Regions from separate parts of the Pseudoalteromonas sp. MIP2626 genome, predicted to be linked through region 1. Evidence: predicted binding sites of a transcription regulator. Region 1 holds the regulator's gene; each other region holds the start of a gene.

Region 1 (4,188 bases):
CCTAGTAGGAGATGCAAACATTTCTCAAGCTGGGCAAAAAATTACGGCTAAAAGCATCACCTACGATATAGAGCAACAGCTTATAAGTGCTGAAAAAGATGAAAACTCAACTGATCGGGTACACACTATTTTAGTGCCTGTAGACGTAAAAAAAGAACAAAAACTCAATAAAGGTCAGCCATGAGTACATTAAAAGCAGAGCTATTAGCAAAAAGCTATAAAGGCCGTGAAGTTGTTAAAAATGTAGGACTTGAAGTAAAAGCTGGTAGCATTGTTGGTTTACTTGGCCCAAATGGCGCAGGTAAAACCACTACCTTTTACATGATTGTAGGCTTAGTACCTAGCGACAAAGGTAAAATATTAATTGATGATAACGATATTACCTTACTTCCTATGCACAGCCGTGCTCGTTTAGGTATTGGTTATTTACCACAAGAATCTTCTATTTTTAGAAAGCTCACTGTGTATCAAAATTTAATGGCTATTTTAGAAACGCGTAAGCAACTAAATAAACAAGCCAGGGAAGAAACCCTAAATAGTTTATTGGACGAATTTAGCCTGCAACATATTCGCGACAGCTTAGGTATGGCGCTATCTGGTGGTGAACGTCGCCGCGTAGAAATAGCACGTGCTTTAGCTGCAGATCCTAAATTTATATTGCTTGATGAGCCCTTTGCTGGCGTGGATCCTATTTCAGTACTCGATATTAAAAAAATTATAGAACACCTTAAAAATCGTGGTATTGGCGTACTAATTACCGACCACAATGTAAGGGAAACCCTTGATGTTTGTGAAAAAGCCTACATTGTTTCTCATGGGGAGCTAATTGCATCTGGTACTCCTGAATTTGTATTAAACGATAAAACAGTACGTGATGTTTATTTAGGCGAGCAGTTCAAACTGTAATATTTATGTTATTACTATAAGCATCTGCTAAGATTAATCATATCAATTTATAAGGATTGTTAGAGATAAATGAGGCAATCATTACAGCTGCGCATGGGCCAGCAACTTACAATGACTCCGCAACTGCAACAGGCTATTCGCTTATTGCAGCTTAGTACCTTGGATCTCCAGCAAGAAATACAAGAAGCACTTGATAGCAACCCATTACTTGAAGTTGATGAACAAGATTACACGGAAGAATCAGCAGGTAAAAACGAGCAAAAAGCAGATGACATTACTGTTAGCGCCTCTGCTGACGACACCCCAAGCGAGTATGAGCAAGATAGCGGTGAAGCACTAAATAAAGACACCATAAGCGACGACATGGCCATGGATGTATCATGGGATGAATATATGAGCGCAGCGCCTGCCTCTTCATCAGGGCCAATGCCTGAAGATGAATCTATTTATCAAGGTGCATCAACCGAAACCCTGCATGAATACTTAATGTGGCAATTACAGCTCACCCCTTTTAGCCCTACCGACGAAGCTATTGCCATAGCTATCGTTGAAGCCGTAGATGACTCTGGTATTTTAACCCTCAGTTGCGAAGACCTTTTAGCAAGCTTTAACCAAGAAACTGACGACGAACACGAAGTAGAACTAGATGAAATAGAAGCAGTGCTAAAGCGCATTCAATTATTTGATCCTGTTGGTATTGCAGCTCGCAGCTTGCAAGAATGCTTATGCATTCAATTAAATCAATTTGATAAAGACACCCCTTATATTAACGAAACAAAAATGGTGTTAACTGATCATATCGATTTACTCGCTGCTCGCGACTATCGTACGTTAATGAAAAAAACTAAGCTCAAAGAAGAAGAGCTTAAAGAAATAATGACACTTATTCATACGCTTAATCCTAAGCCTGCGGATACTATTGTCAGAGAAGAGTCTGAATACGTTATACCTGACGTGTCTGTTAAAAAAATAAAAGGCCGCTGGGTGGTAGAGCTAAACCCAGATAGCATGCCAAAAATACGTGTTAACAGCCAATATGCGGCTATGTCTCGTACAGTAAAATCCAGCGGTGACAGCCAATTTATTCGCTCGCACTTACAAGAAGCTAAATGGTTTATTAAAAGCCTAGAAAGTAGAAACGAAACACTCCTGAAAGTAACTAATTGTATTGTTAAGCAGCAACAAGCGTTTTTTGAACATGGCCCAGAAGCCATGAAACCTATGGTATTAAACGATGTTGCCGAAATAGTTGAAATGCACGAGTCGACTATTTCACGGGTCACTACGCAAAAATATATGCACACTCCACGTGGCATTTTTGAGCTTAAGTACTTTTTTTCAAGCCATGTAAGCACCGAAAATGGTGGCGAATGTTCATCAACTGCCATACGTGCCCTGATTAAAAAGTTGATAGCTGCAGAAAACTTAGCCAAACCATTGAGTGATAGCAAGATTGCAGATATATTGGCTGAGCAAGGAATTAAAGTAGCTAGACGGACAATTGCAAAATATCGCGAATCTCTGGCTATTCCCCCGTCGAATCAACGTAAAAGCTTGATTTAAGACGTACAACAAAGAGGAAAATGCTGATGCAACTAAACTTAACTGGTCGTCATGTAGACATTACAGACTCATTAAGAGACTATGTAAATAATAAATTTGCAAAGCTGCAAAGACACTCAGATCACATAACTAATGTGCATGTTATTCTCGATGTAGAAAAATTAAGTCAAAAAGCTGAAGCAACAATTTTTGTAAGTGGCGCTGAGCTATTTGCATCGACCGAACACCAAGATATGTACGCTGCCATTGACTCGTTGATTGACAAACTCGATCGTCAAGTAATTAAACACAAAGAGAAGTTTGCTCGACACTAACACTATGAAATTAAGCTCACTTATATGCCAGGACTGCAGCAAAGCTGTGGTCCTTTTTAATAGTAAAAAAAGAATTTTAGAATTCATCAGTGAACTCGCGCATAAAAAAATGCCGTATTTACCTCAGCAAGATATTCTCACTGCTTTATTGGCAAGAGAAAAGCTAGGTAGTACCGGTATTGGCCGAGGAATAGCAATTCCACATGGCCGTATGAGCGGGGCACAAGAGCCTCTTGCCTTAATTTTAATAAGCGAAACCGCTATTAATTTTGATGCAATTGATAATCGTCCAGTTGATATTTTTGTTGCGCTTATAGTGCCCGATGGCGATAACCAGCAGCACTTGAAAACACTAGCCACAATAGCTGATAAACTAAACGATAAAGAGTTTTGTAAGCAATTGCGTGCGGCAAAGTCTGATGAAGCGTTATACCAAGTTATTTTGGATCAATCCTAGTTACTAATAAAGGGGTGGTAAATGGAATTAATTATTATAAGTGGCCGATCAGGTTCTGGTAAGTCAGTTGCTTTACGTGTTGTAGAAGATTTAGGTTACTATTGTGTAGATAATATTCCGGTAAATTTGCTGCCTTCATTAGTGCGCAGTGTCTCTGATAACTACGATAAAATAGCCGTTAGTATAGACGTGCGTAACCTGCCTAAAGATCAGCAGCAGTTTAACGATATTCTTGAGTACTTGCCCGACTTTGCTAAACCAACGTTATTTTATTTAGATAGCGACGATCAAACGTTAATCCGCCGTTATTCAGAAACGCGTCGTTTGCACCCGCTTTCGATTGATTCGCTACCGCTAGATTTAGCAATAAAAAAGGAAAAAGAATTACTCGATGTACTCGTAACGCGGGCTGATCATGTCATTGATACAACCGATTTAAGTGTGCATCAACTTGCTGAATCTATGCGTGAAACCATACTCGGTAAAAAAGACAAACAGCTTATCATTACCTTTGAGTCGTTTGGCTTTAAGCATGGTATTCCCAAAGGTGCTGATTATGTTTTTGATGCGCGTTTTTTACCAAACCCACACTGGGAACCGGAGCTCAAGCCTTTAACTGGATTAGATCAACCAGTAAAAGATTATTTAGCTAGTCATAGTATTGTGCAAAAATTCACTTGGCAAATTCAAACCTTTGTACAAACGTGGTTACCACACCTAGAGCGTAATAATCGCAGTTATTTAACCATTGCTATTGGTTGTACTGGTGGTCAGCACCGCTCAGTTTATTTAGCGCAAACAATTGGTGAAAGCTTTGCTATGTCTCACCCTAATGTAAAAATTCGCCATCGCGAGCAAGAAAAATAATTCAATTTAAATAATCATCTGTTCAGCTTAAGTAGAGTATCTTATGCGCTTAGAAAATACATTTTTAATAAAAAACAAGCT
Region 2 (4,188 bases), on a different contig from region 1:
TTACTAAATATAAATATACCCAAGTCAAGAAAGCGCCTTTTATATAAGCAGCTGTCTAATGTTAAGGTGCTATAAAATACCCAATTACGCATTTTTATGGTGTTTGTGTATACCTTACCCTAGCATGTTTTTTAGCTTAGTGTATTATTTTTAAACCTGCGACAATTTGAGACTAAAATGCGCCATTTATTAATCTTATGTTTTTATATTAGCTGCTTAAGCTATTCGCTACTCAGCCATGCTAATACAATTAAAACCCACTCTGTTATCGATGCTAATCAGTTTGTAAATACCGACACAAGTTGTTGGTACGACAATAAACGCTACAGCGAAGGAGCGTTAATACAAATACACTCATTTACGCTTATTTGCGGGGCTAAATTTGTACAACATAACAACAGTCAACTAATTTGGCTTAAACTCGACAAACAAGGCAATGCAATTTACCCTACTAAGCCCGCTACAATTACAGTGAATTAGCCTCTACGAGTGAATTAAGTTACACTATGCGCAGTTTAAATAAGTAGTGTAGCTATGGATAATCAACCTAAAAACCCTTTACATGGGGTAACGTTAGAACAAATACTTGTTGAGTTAGAGCAACGACTTGGCTGGAGAACTTTGGGTGAACAGGTTAAAATTAAATGCTTTACTGATGCACCAAGCATTAAATCGAGCTTAAAATTTTTGCGTAAAACCCCATGGGCACGAGATAAAGTAGAAGCGCTTTATATTCATACCATAAATAACAAGCCAATTCGTAGACCCAAAAGTGCACCAAGGCCCACTTCCGATAGAGCACCTGATACATCGGGCTTTGTTTGGCCTTCGATCAAAAAATAAATAATAAAACGGCGTGTAATAACGCCGTTTTATAGCCGTGTATTATTTATCTAGCTGTTCTTTGCAAATAACGTTTAATGATCCAGGTGAGATTGTAATAACTAATTTGTTAGAAGTTTTCACCTCTCCATCTACTACGTATTTAATCTCTTGCTCTGCACTTACTTCCACTCTTTTAGCATTTGTATGATGCGAATTAATAGCTAAATGTGTTTGTGTAATGCTGCTAAACATAAGCTCGGCAATACTCAGTACTGTAGTGCCATTTTCTTTATTGGGTATTAACCAATTCACATCAAGAAGCCCGTCACTATGATCGGGCTGCCCGCCACCTTGAGCTAGCAAAGTAGTAAAGGGTGCGGCATTAGCAACAATAAAACTATTGGTACTCACTTGCGTTGGTTCGTTATCATCAAGCTTTATCGTTAATACTTGTGCTTTTTGTTCACCAAAAGCTTGTAAAAAACCATTTAAATAGGCCAGTTGCCCAGATTTGTTTTTAGCTTCACGGTCGGCTTTTTCAATCATGGAGTGTTCAAAGCCAATTCCTGCCAGTAGTAACATTAGCTCGTCGTTACAATAAGCTGTGTCGATTAAACTTGTTTGCCCATCAATAATTAAATCACAGGCTTGTTCAACAGGAATAAATTTTGATTTTATGCCCATTAACACATGCGCTAATGCGTTAGCCGTGCCCAGCGGAATAATACCCAACCTGCATTTAGTGTGCGCTAATACACTGGCCACTTCTGTCACTGTGCCGTCACCACCACAAGCAATAATAATATCTGGCTGCTCTTTTATTGCCTGTTTAGCAAGCGCTACGCCGTTAACTTCTTTTGAGGTTGTTAATACGGTTAAGTCGTAATAAGCCGATAAACTAGCAATAATTAGGTGTTGTTTGTCTTGCCACATTTTTGTGCCCGACACTGGATTTGCAATCAAAAATGCTTTGTTTTTAATTACTAACTCACCTTTTTTATGGCGCTTAGCTAAGTGATGTAATTGGCGTTTATTAAGATTAGCTGTCTCGCGAGTTTCTTTTATTTGTGCCAGTATTTGATGCACATCGGCATCTTTATTTTGGCTAAGCAAGTAGGCCGCCATTACAAACACAGAGCGCCCGCGCCCTAAAGCACAATGCACCACCACACGGCGATCTTTTTGTACATGATGATGGATCCAATTAATTGCTTGGTTTAACTGCGAATGCGTAGGAACGCTATGATCGAGTACCGGAATGTTTAAATAATTAATGTTTTCTTGCGTAGAGCTCCACTCTAAACCGTCAAACTCGCACGTTACATCAAGTATTGCGGTAATACCGTTTTCTTTTAGCGTATCTATGTCAGAGGGAAATAATCGACATGCCAAAAACAAATGTTCATTAATCTTTTGAATAGGCGGCACTTTATCGTGCTTACGAGCCCACGCATTGTATAATTGTGCGCCAAATAAAAAAGGAATAAACGCCCAGCGAATATAAAAAGGGATAACGCCGTTTTCTCGTTTTCTAAACACTTTTGCTATATCGAATATATAAGCGCCCCCCACTAAAAGTAGTGACAATGCACTCCAATAAAATACAATCGAAAAGTAAATTGAGTTAACTTCCCAGCCAATAAATATGAGTATAAATGCCAATAGTAAGTAACTAATTGCAGCCCACATATGTTCTCCTTTTATAATATATACTCGTTGTTGTTATATTTATTAATCATGTCTTAATATTGTAAAAGCAAATTTTACGCCAGCATTCACTTATCCCTGATTAATTATATTATTGATAATTAACACTTTAATTTTTATTTATTAAGCCTTTTTTTAGTCCACTTATAAAACATTGCTGTTTTTACACTATAGTAGGCTAATTGTTCACATTAGGAAAATACACTTTGTTTACTTGTATTGGGCTGGATTGTAGAAGCATTTATAAAAACTTGCCATAACGCACCCTATCAAACACATACCCTAATAGCCGCTGGGTAGAGCTAGGTATTGCCCTGTCAGTACTTTTTGCTGCACTTAATAATGTGTGGCCACTGATATTGCGCTTAGGCTGGGTAACATTTGCATTTGGTTTATTGCACGGCATGGGGTTTGCCAGTGTATTGGGTGAGTTGGGGCTGTCGAGCGATTATCAGCTATTGAGTATTGTAGCATTTAACTTAGGGGTAGAAATTGGTCAGCTCAGTATTTTACTCATAGCATTGCCGGTGTTAATCAGCATAAGAGGCTATCAGTGGTATAAGAAATGGTTAATGCCGGTGGGTTCATTTGCTATAGCACTGATTGCATTACAATGGTCAATCGAGCGGTTTTAACCTGTAACCGCCCTAATACCAATTTGAGCACTTTTTATAGTGCTTTTTACAGTACTTTTTACAGTACTTTTTACAGTACTTTTTACAGTACTTCGTCATGCACTTCAAAAGGCATGAGTAGCGTTTTCATCGCTGGGCGAAGTGCTATTAATACTGTTTCTTCGGTGAGTTCTGGGTAGAGCATTTTTCGAAGAAATAAGCCCGCCATCATCGAAAAAATAACATTAATACGGCTATCGAGTTCTTGCTCTGAGTGTGATTTTAACAAGCTTCTATCGCTAATTAATAACTGTCTCATTCTATCGCGCGCTTGGGTATCAGCCTCGTGTAGTAACGTAGCCACTTTATTGTTTCTGGCCGCTTCTGCCATCATGTCTAAATCGATTACACACGCCCCGGTATCCATATGCCTTTGCACTCCTTTGTGCAAACTGCCTAAAAGTATTGTGAGGATATCGCCAGGCTGCTCTTCAAATTCTTGAAATATAGAAAACATTTCTTGCATATCTTGCTCAATAATACTCTCTATTATTGCTTCTTTACTTTCAAAGTAGTTATAGATATGGCCGGCACTCATACCCGCAGTTCTTGCAATTTCAGCCATGCCTGCCCCATGATAGCCTTTGCGACGAAAGCAGTCTGCTGCAGCATCTAGTACTTGTGTGCGCCGTGCTTCGACTAATGCAGGATCTGCATGTCTTTTACTTTTATGGGTCACTTACAACTCCACTATTTAACCTGTCTATTATAAAAACCAATTGCATCTAAATATTTAGTTACAGCAAATAAAGCGCTGTTAAATTAGAAGTATTATAAATTTAACATTCTAGTGATGGTCTATAGCAAAAGCTATAGACCATATAGACTACTTAATCTTGCACCGCTGGTGAGGTAACTTGCCAACCGCCGCCAACTGCTTTGTATAAGTTAATTTTACTGGCAAGTAATGCTTGCTTACCCGTAATTAACTGCTGTTGGGCACTGTACCAAGTTCTTTGCGAATCAAGAACTTGCAAGTAAC
Region 3 (4,188 bases), on a different contig from region 1:
TTCGCTTAAGCGTTGCTCTGCCATGTGCATATCAGAGGTGGCATGCACTGGTTGCATTGAAGGAATAATTTTTAATGTTTTAAAGCGCTTAATATCATCAAGCGTTACTATTTGTGCATGCTCCATACGGTTACGTAGTAAAATTCCGCCGGTTGCTTTAAATACATTTTTATAAGCATCTAATACAACGTGGTTAGCTTTGTCGCCAATTGCATGGGTGTTGGCACTAAAACCGCTTTTAAAACTAAGCGTAAATAACTCTTCTAGTTTTTGCTGGGTTTCGAGCATTAAGCCATGGTGGTTTTTTCTATCGGCATAATCCTCAATTAGCGCCGCGCCACGCGAACCTAATGCGCCATCAGCATAAACCTTAACGCTGCGAATAGACATAAAGTCGTTGGCATCTTGGTATCGACCTGCTTTTAACATGGTTTTTAAATCAGGACTCGCGCCACTGAGCATTGCCACAATACGCAGTGGTAAATTGCCTAGTTCACCGCGTTCTTTGTATAATTCCCAAGTGGTTTTATCTATACCCGCATCATGGGTTGAGGTAATCCCTAAACTTAATAAATGATTACCGGCAGCATCTAAAGAGTCACTAAGAGTTTGTTTTGATGGTTTTGGCATAAATTGTTTAATTAACGATTCTGCTTTATCTACAAATATACCAGTAGGATTGCCAAATTCGTCTTTAATAATTTCGCCGCCTTCTGGCGATTGGGTGTTTGCAGTAATGCCCGCAAGCTCTAGGGCTTTGCTATTTACCCAAATAGCGTGGCCATCAATTCTCGATAGTACAATAGGGCGATCGCTCACTACTTTGTCTAAATCGGCAGCGGTAGGAAACTGCTTTTTTTGCCATAGCTCTTGATTCCAGCCACGGCCAATAATCCAACCTTGTTTGTTATTTGCAAATACCTTGAGTTTATTAGTAACTTCATCAATAGAAAGCGCACCGCGTAAATCTAATTGTGACAGGTTATTACCTAAACCAATAATGTGACCGTGTGCGTCAATTAAACCCGGTAATAGCGTATTGCCATGAGCGTCAATAAGCTTGGCATCAGGAAAGCTATTTTTTAGCGTATCGCCGCCAAGTTTAACTACTTTACCGTTTTTTATAACTAAAGTAGAAAACTGCTGCACTTCACCTTTGTACAAAGGTGTGTAGCCGTTGGCGTTGTAAATAACTTTAGTTTGCGCAATCGCAAGGCTTGAGCCTGCGCAAAGGCAAGCGAGTAGCAAAGGTTTGATTATTTTTTTGAGTGGCATAGTGAGCTTATTTTTATTGTTAATGGCTTTAACATAACAAACTCACTTTTATAATACCAACCACTTGAGGTGGTTGGATTGTTATTTGTGCAGAGTAAGCCAGTTAATTTATTGGTAAATTAATTACTGACTTGCATAAAGTGTAAATTCGCTTAAAGAAAGGTGGCCGTCTTTGTCTTTATCGTAACTTGCAAAACGAGACCATAGGGCAGGGTCACTGGCTGTTTCTGCTCGGCTTAATAAGCCGTTTTGGTTACGATCAAACTTTTCAAATTGCTTGGTAATGTTATTGCTGCTGGCAAAGCTTGGTGTGCTACAAATACTAAGCGCAACGAGCGCTATATAGCTTATATTTTTCATAAATTACTCAGTAGAGGTTATTCGTAAGATAATTTTTAAATTCAACCAATGAAATTTTATTATCTTGGTTTTTATCCCATTTGCTAAAGTTGTTTAGTAAGTGCGGTTGAGCCTCAAGCTCATGGTGAATTAAATAGCCGCTTTGATCTGTATCAAGGTGATCAAAACGTTGCTTTACATCAAGTGCTAATGAATTAAAGCTTAGTAATAATAAGCAACTAACTAAACAAGCGCGTATCTTCATGGTGCTCCTTCGCAAAGCTCATTTTAATGTCATTCGTAATAAAATAAAGTACTTGCCATAATTTAACGCCCAACATTAAATCCATTTACACACTCCCTCAGGGGTTATAGCAAATACTTTTAGTTAATTTTACAAGACCAAACTTGAATTTAAACTTAAGGCTTAAACGCCTCAAACTCTTTTTTAGAGATCATTTCATCGTTATTTACATCTAAATCAGAAAACTGTTTCATTACTTCTTTATCTTTTTTGGCTTCGGTAATAGAAATTTTTCCATCCATATTTTTATCTAAAAAAGCAAAACGAGCATTAAACGATGAAGCCACGGCAGTAGCACTAATAACTAAAAACAGTAACGAAAATGCGGCTATAAGCTGTTTCATAAAAAACTCCTTTGGTTACTAGGTTAGTTACTTAATAAACTGTTTAAACTCATCTAGCGACAGCTGACCATTTTGATCAGTATCTATTTGTGAAAAGTTTTCATGAAGTACGGCGTCCTCACCAGCTTCAGCTTCGCTGAGAGTACCGTTACTGTCTTTATCAAGTTCATTAAAAGTAGCTTGTACATCCATTGCCAGCGCGTTAGCGCTCAAAAAGCCTAGCGCAACGATTGGCATAATAATTAAAAAGCGATTACTCATGGTCATTTCCTTATAAGATAAACTTAGATTAACTATTACAAAAACGATGCCAATTATTTTTATCCTTTAAATTCAGTTGCTTATAGTTTTTGGTGTTATAGGTTAAGCAAGTTTTACAGGTATCTGTGTGTTTTTTGCAACGAAATTTGGCTTATAAATAAAGAAGCAATACAAATCAAAGAGTTGAGTTGTTGCTGTTTGGCAACAGGCAGCTTTACAGTACGAATAACAGATATATAAATTGATTCAGCTAGTGTATAACTTAAATGCTTAATAATAGGCTGTTTAAAGTTACTAAAGGATGGATGCAATGCCAGCAGCGATGGCTGAAAAATACAAAGCAATACTTAATTGGCGCCCTAATTTAATTAGCCAGTTTGTAATGAGCATGTTGCTGTCGTTATTACCCTTATCGTTAGTGGTTATTGTATTTTTGAATGCGCTTAATAAGCAGTTAGCTGTAACTCAGCAAATTGTTAGTAATAACTACCAAGTAACTAAATCGTTTAATATTTTAAAACAAGAACTCAATAGTTTAGAGCGCGCTACTCGGCAAAATTGGGTACTAAAAAGTGAGTCACTCGATACGCTCATAGTTGATAAGTGGCAAGCATCGCTACAAAGTATTGAAGATCTTACACGTGTAGCGCCCAGTAAAAGTCACACCGCACAATGGCAGCGTTTAACGAATACTCTGCAACTAGCACACACTCAACTTGTTGAACAAAAACAACAGCAGGTAGCCTTATTTTTACCTATTAGCGATTTACTCGCCGAACTTACCTTATGGTTACGCGATAAAAGCGAAACCCAAATAACTAATAATCAAAAAGAAATAGCGCAGTTACAAACTTCATTTATTAACTGGCTGGTGGCGCTAATTCCGCTAACACTCTTAGTAGGAGGCGGTTTTTTGTGGCGTATAAGTGGCCGCTTAAAAAGCCTGACTAAAATTATTGGTAAATTAGGGCAAGGTGACTGGCAACAAAAAATAGCCGTGCAAGGCTCAGCAGAACTAGTTGAATTAGGTAATAAATTACAATGGGTGCAAGCTCAGTTACATATACTTGAGCAGCAAAAAGACACCTTTTTACGCCACGTTACCCACGAACTTAAAACACCTCTAGCCTCAATGGTCGAGGGCACCGACCTACTCAGCGATGAAATAGTTGGCCCTATAACTAAAGAGCAACGCGCTGTACTTGAGCTTATTAGCCAGTCTATGGTGCGCCTTCGTACTATGATTGACAGCCTACTTAGTTATAACGCGATTCGTACTAGTAAAGACAGCGTAAGTGAGGTTGAGTTTAATCATTTAATTAATAAAATTAATAGTCATTTTGAGCACCGCCTAACAGCCCGAGAGCAAACCCTTATTTGGCATAACAACTTACCTAATAAGGCGCTTGCGTTACCTGGGGAGTTAATTGAAATGATTTTAGTGCAATTAATTTCTAATGGCTTAAAGTTTTCACAACACGGGCAGGCAGTATCTATAGCGTTAACCTTTGAGCACAGTAAGCTAAAAATGGCGATAAGCGACGAGGGATGCGGAATTAAAGAGCACGAAAAAGCACATGTTTTTAGCGCATTTTATCAAGGTAAGCATAGCAAAAATGTTACGCTACAAGGCAGTGGCTTAGGCTTAACTATTGTTAAAGAGTC
Region 4 (4,188 bases), on a different contig from region 1:
CTGCGATATAATTATTATTAGTGGCGATGCTTATGTAGATCATCCTAGTTTTGGGATGGCAGTAATTGGCCGAGTACTTGAGGCGCAAGGTTTTAGAGTGGGTATTATTGCCCAGCCAGAATGGGACTCTAAAGAAGCGTTTATGGCGCTGGGTAAACCCAATTTATTTTTTGGTGTAACCGCTGGCAACATGGACTCGATGATTAACCGTTATACTGCTGAAAAACGCATGCGCCATGATGATGCCTACACGCCAGACAACATTGGTGGTAAACGCCCTGATCGTGCGGTAATCATTTACTCACAACGTTGCCGCGAAGCGTATAAAGATGTACCACTTATTTTAGGTGGTATTGAAGCAAGTTTACGCCGTGTTGCTCATTACGATTATTGGCAAGAAAAAGTGCGTCGTAGTGTTTTGTTTGACGCTAAAGCCGATATTTTAATATATGGTAATGCGGAGCGCCCACTGGTTGAGGTTGCTCATCGTATTGCAGCGGGCGAAAGTACCGATACCATTCAAGATGTACGAGGGACTGCGGTTATTCGTAAAGAGCCGTTACCAGGCTGGCGTGGCAGTGACTCTACCGCTATTGATAAAATAGGTAAAATTGATCCAATTCCAAACCCGTATGGCGCAGATGATGTTGGCTGTAGCAAATCAGAATTTAAACAAGCAGGTATAGACTTAAAAGCCGAAGCCGCCAAGGTTATTACTATTCAGCCAGCGCGCCCTAAGCCATGGGAAAAAACCTACGTTAAATTACCTGCGTTTGAGCAAGTAAGTGTGAATAAGCCATTGTATGCACATGCTTCTCGTATTGTGCACCAAGAAACTAACCCAGGTTGTGCTCGTGCTATTTTTCAGCGCCACGGCGATCGTTCTATTTGGGTTAATCCGCCAGCATATCCACTAGAAACACATGAAATGGACGCTGTATTTGGTTTGCCGTATCAACGTATTCCTCATCCTAGCTACGGGGATGCAAAAATACCTGCCTACGACATGATTAAAACGTCAGTTAATATTATGCGAGGCTGTTTTGGTGGTTGCAGTTTCTGTTCGATTACCGAACATGAAGGGCGGATTATTCAAAGCCGTTCGCAAGAATCAATAATTGAAGAAATTGAGCAAATTAGAGATAAAGTACCCGGGTTTACCGGGGTTATTTCTGACTTAGGTGGCCCAACAGCCAACATGTATAAATTGGGTTGTACCAGCAAAAAAGCAGAAAGTACCTGTCGACGTTTATCGTGTGTATACCCTGAAATATGTAAGCATATGGATACCGATCATACGCCAACAATTGAGCTGTATAAAAAAGCCCGTGAAGTTAAAGGCATTAAAAAAATATTAATCGCCTCGGGTGTACGCTACGATTTAGCCGTGCAAGATCCACGTTACGTTAAAGAATTAGTTACTCACCATGTAGGTGGATATTTAAAAATAGCGCCAGAGCATACCGAAGATGGGCCATTATCAAAAATGATGAAACCAGGTATGGGAGCATACGATCAGTTTAAAGCGTTATTTGATAAGTACTCAAAAGAAGCGGGTAAAAAACAGTATTTAATTCCATATTTTATTTCGGCGCACCCGGGTACTAAAGACGAAGACATGGTAAACATGGCTTTGTGGCTTAAGTCGAACGACTTTAAGCTTGATCAGGTACAAAATTTTTACCCATCTCCTATGGCAAATGCGACCACTATTTATCATACCGAGATGAACTCACTGCGTAATATTAAAAACAATACCGAAGTAGTACCTGTGCCTAAAGGTGCGCGCCAGCGTCGCTTACATAAAGCAACTTTACGCTATCACGATCCAGCGGGCTGGCCAATGATCCGCGAAGCACTGCGTAAAATGGGCAAAGCTAACCTTATAGGTAAAGCGCCAAATTGCTTAGTGCCAGAAGAAGGGCGCGACGAAAGAGCTGCAAAAGGAAGTAGTCGAGGTGGGCGCCCAGCATTAACGCGCCATACTGGTTTTAGCCAATTTCATAAGGCCAATACAAAACCAAAGGTAGCGAGTAATCGCCAAAGAGCTAAATAGAGCTCATAGCTTAAAAAGTAGTTAGCCTGTTTGGCTTATTACTAAGCTTGGGCTTGATTACTGAATATATGAGCACTGAAAAAAATGCCGCTTATTTTGCAATAAGCGGCATTTTTTATGTAAGTTATTTAAGTAAAACTTAAATAATATCAATTTTGTTACGAATGATTTTTACGCCATCCATATTTTCTAAAAACTTTTGTGCCAACGCACGCTCAAAACCTGTTTGCGCTTTACCGTATAAATCTACTTCGCCATTTTTAACTTGTACGCGAATATCGCTTAGCGCTAAATTGGGGTTGGTACGCAAAGTGTGGGTAATCGATTGCTGTAAGTTAGGTTGGGTTGCCAGGCTGCTAACGACAACCATATTTGTTGTAGCACTCACTTTTGTAGCGCATGCTAATAAAAACAAACAACAAAATGATACTAAAGCGATAGTTAATTTTAAACGGCTCATAATCATATCCTTACATTGCAATTAATCGGGTAGCCAAATTAGGCGGAGTTACCATGGTAGTTACAATTATCGTTCCATATTTAATGTACTGAAAATAAAGGCTATTTTATTAAGTGGGAATTCAGGTGGGCAATAGTTACATAAAACTAAGTAGAGATTACATAGCCCTAAACCATGCAGTTATGGGGGGAGCAGGCATTAAAAAGCCGACATTTTTGTCGGCTAACATAATACTACTTACAGTATGCGCTTAAGTTACTTTTTCTTTTTTACCTTAGCTTTTTTCTTCGCTTTCATTTTAACCGGATCTTTACGCTTTTTAGCCGGCGGCTTAGCTTCTTTATGCTTTGGCTCTAATCCTTTAATAACACGGCGTTTAAGTTTTTGCTCAATATAGCGCTCTATTTTATAAAGAATGCCAATATCGTGCGCTTCAACCAGTGAAATAGCGATGCCTTTTTTACCAGCGCGGCCCGTACGGCCAATACGGTGTACGTATATATCGGCTGTGCGTGGTAGGTCAAAGTTTATTACATGGCTAATATCAGCTACGTCGATACCGCGCGCCGCTACATCGGTAGCAACTAATATACGGGTTTTGCCGCTATGGAAGTTTTCCATCGCTTTCATGCGTTTGTCTTGCGGCATTTCGCCGCGTAACCAGGCTGCTTTAACGTCGTTAGTTGTTAGTTCACCAATTAGCGTTTCAAGACGCTCACGGGTTTTAACAAACACTATGGCTTTAGTTACGTCTGGGCCATTAAGGGTATTAACTAACAGCTCAAGTTTATGATGATAGTCGTCGGCTAAATGTACCCACTGGTGAATTTTAGCCTTTTCTTTGCGTGACGATTCGGCTTCAAGCAATGCTGGATCGTTTAGCGTTGTTTCAGCAAACCTTTCAACACTGTCGCCTTCAAGGGTTGCTGAGAATAAAAAGCACTGACGACGATTTTTAGCTTCGTCACAAATACGGCTCATTTCTTTTTTAAAGCCCATGTCTAGCATGCGGTCGGCTTCATCAATAATAAGCATTTCTACGTGTTCAGCATGAAAGTTTTCGGTTTCTAAATATTCCATTAAACGCCCTGGGGTGGCGATTAAAATGTCATTATTTTTTTCAAAAATCTCTTTATGCGTACCATAGTTAATACCGCCTGTTACTACCCCAATTTTAAGGTTAGTACGTTTAGCAAGTAGTTCGCATTGTTCATGAATTTGATAAGCTAGCTCACGAGTTGGCGTCATTACTAATACGCGCGCAAAACCAGGATCACGACGCGGAAAATCCAATAAATATTGAATAGCCGGAATTAAAAAGGCGGCTGTTTTACCTGTACCTGTAGGCGCAGATGCTAAAATGTCACGCCCCTGAAGTGCTTCAGGAATAGCTTGTTGTTGAATGCTGGTTGGCGTTTCGTAACCCATTTTATTAATGGCGTCGAGTAGCTTGTTATCAAGATCAAATTCAGAAAATTGCATAGAGTGTCAAAAATAAAGGACAATGGCACTAATTATACTCGGTTACGCCTGCTTGGTGAATGAAAAGGTGAAAAAATGTCTGGTTTTGCATTTAAACAATTTAAAGTTGCGCACGAACAGTGTGCAATGAAGGTATCAACCGATGGTATTTTGCTTGGAGCATGGGCTAATTTAAGTAATGCCAACAGCT

The links. The regulator sigma-54, encoded in region 1, starts transcription at its own class of promoters, with help from an activator protein. The targets are predictions, from matches to a motif close to GTTGGCACGNNNNTNGNNT.
Region 2: the regulator sigma-54 is predicted to act here: its motif matches at 2,580-2,598, upstream of HC000_RS05500 (diacylglycerol kinase family protein).
Region 3: the regulator sigma-54 is predicted to act here: its motif matches at 2,559-2,577, upstream of HC000_RS08320 (EF-hand domain-containing protein).
Region 4: the regulator sigma-54 is predicted to act here: its motif matches at 2,577-2,595, upstream of HC000_RS16395 (BON domain-containing protein).

What each region holds. Positions count from the first base shown of each region.
Region 1 covers NZ_JAATTW010000003.1:137,028-141,215, reverse strand. Annotated here, with positions in the region: gene lptA (lipopolysaccharide transport periplasmic protein LptA) at 1-184, shown strand, start outside; gene lptB (LPS export ABC transporter ATP-binding protein) at 181-906, shown strand; gene HC000_RS03440 (RNA polymerase factor sigma-54) at 976-2,469, shown strand; gene hpf (ribosome hibernation promoting factor) at 2,496-2,783, shown strand; gene ptsN (PTS IIA-like nitrogen regulatory protein PtsN) at 2,788-3,240, shown strand; gene rapZ (RNase adapter RapZ) at 3,262-4,107, shown strand; gene HC000_RS03420 (HPr family phosphocarrier protein) at 4,151-4,188, shown strand, end outside.
Region 2 covers NZ_JAATTW010000006.1:61,625-65,812, forward strand. Annotated here, with positions in the region: gene HC000_RS05490 (YnjH family protein) at 178-480, shown strand; gene HC000_RS05495 (VF530 family protein) at 535-843, shown strand; gene HC000_RS05500 (diacylglycerol kinase family protein) at 886-2,514, opposite strand; partial or broken gene HC000_RS05505 (HupE/UreJ family protein) at 2,814-3,167, shown strand; gene HC000_RS05510 (TetR/AcrR family transcriptional regulator) at 3,250-3,885, opposite strand; gene HC000_RS05515 (efflux transporter outer membrane subunit) at 4,037-4,188, opposite strand, start outside.
Region 3 covers NZ_JAATTW010000014.1:31,090-35,277, reverse strand. Annotated here, with positions in the region: gene HC000_RS08340 (amidohydrolase) at 1-1,275, opposite strand, end outside; gene HC000_RS08335 (EF-hand domain-containing protein) at 1,399-1,635, opposite strand; gene HC000_RS08330 (hypothetical protein) at 1,643-1,879, opposite strand; gene HC000_RS08325 (hypothetical protein) at 2,035-2,262, opposite strand; gene HC000_RS08320 (EF-hand domain-containing protein) at 2,290-2,523, opposite strand; gene HC000_RS08315 (HAMP domain-containing sensor histidine kinase) at 2,834-4,188, shown strand, end outside.
Region 4 covers NZ_JAATTW010000061.1:5,783-9,970, forward strand. Annotated here, with positions in the region: gene HC000_RS16390 (YgiQ family radical SAM protein) at 1-2,056, shown strand, start outside; gene HC000_RS16395 (BON domain-containing protein) at 2,196-2,516, opposite strand; gene srmB (ATP-dependent RNA helicase SrmB) at 2,772-3,998, opposite strand; gene HC000_RS16405 (methyltransferase) at 4,074-4,188, shown strand, end outside.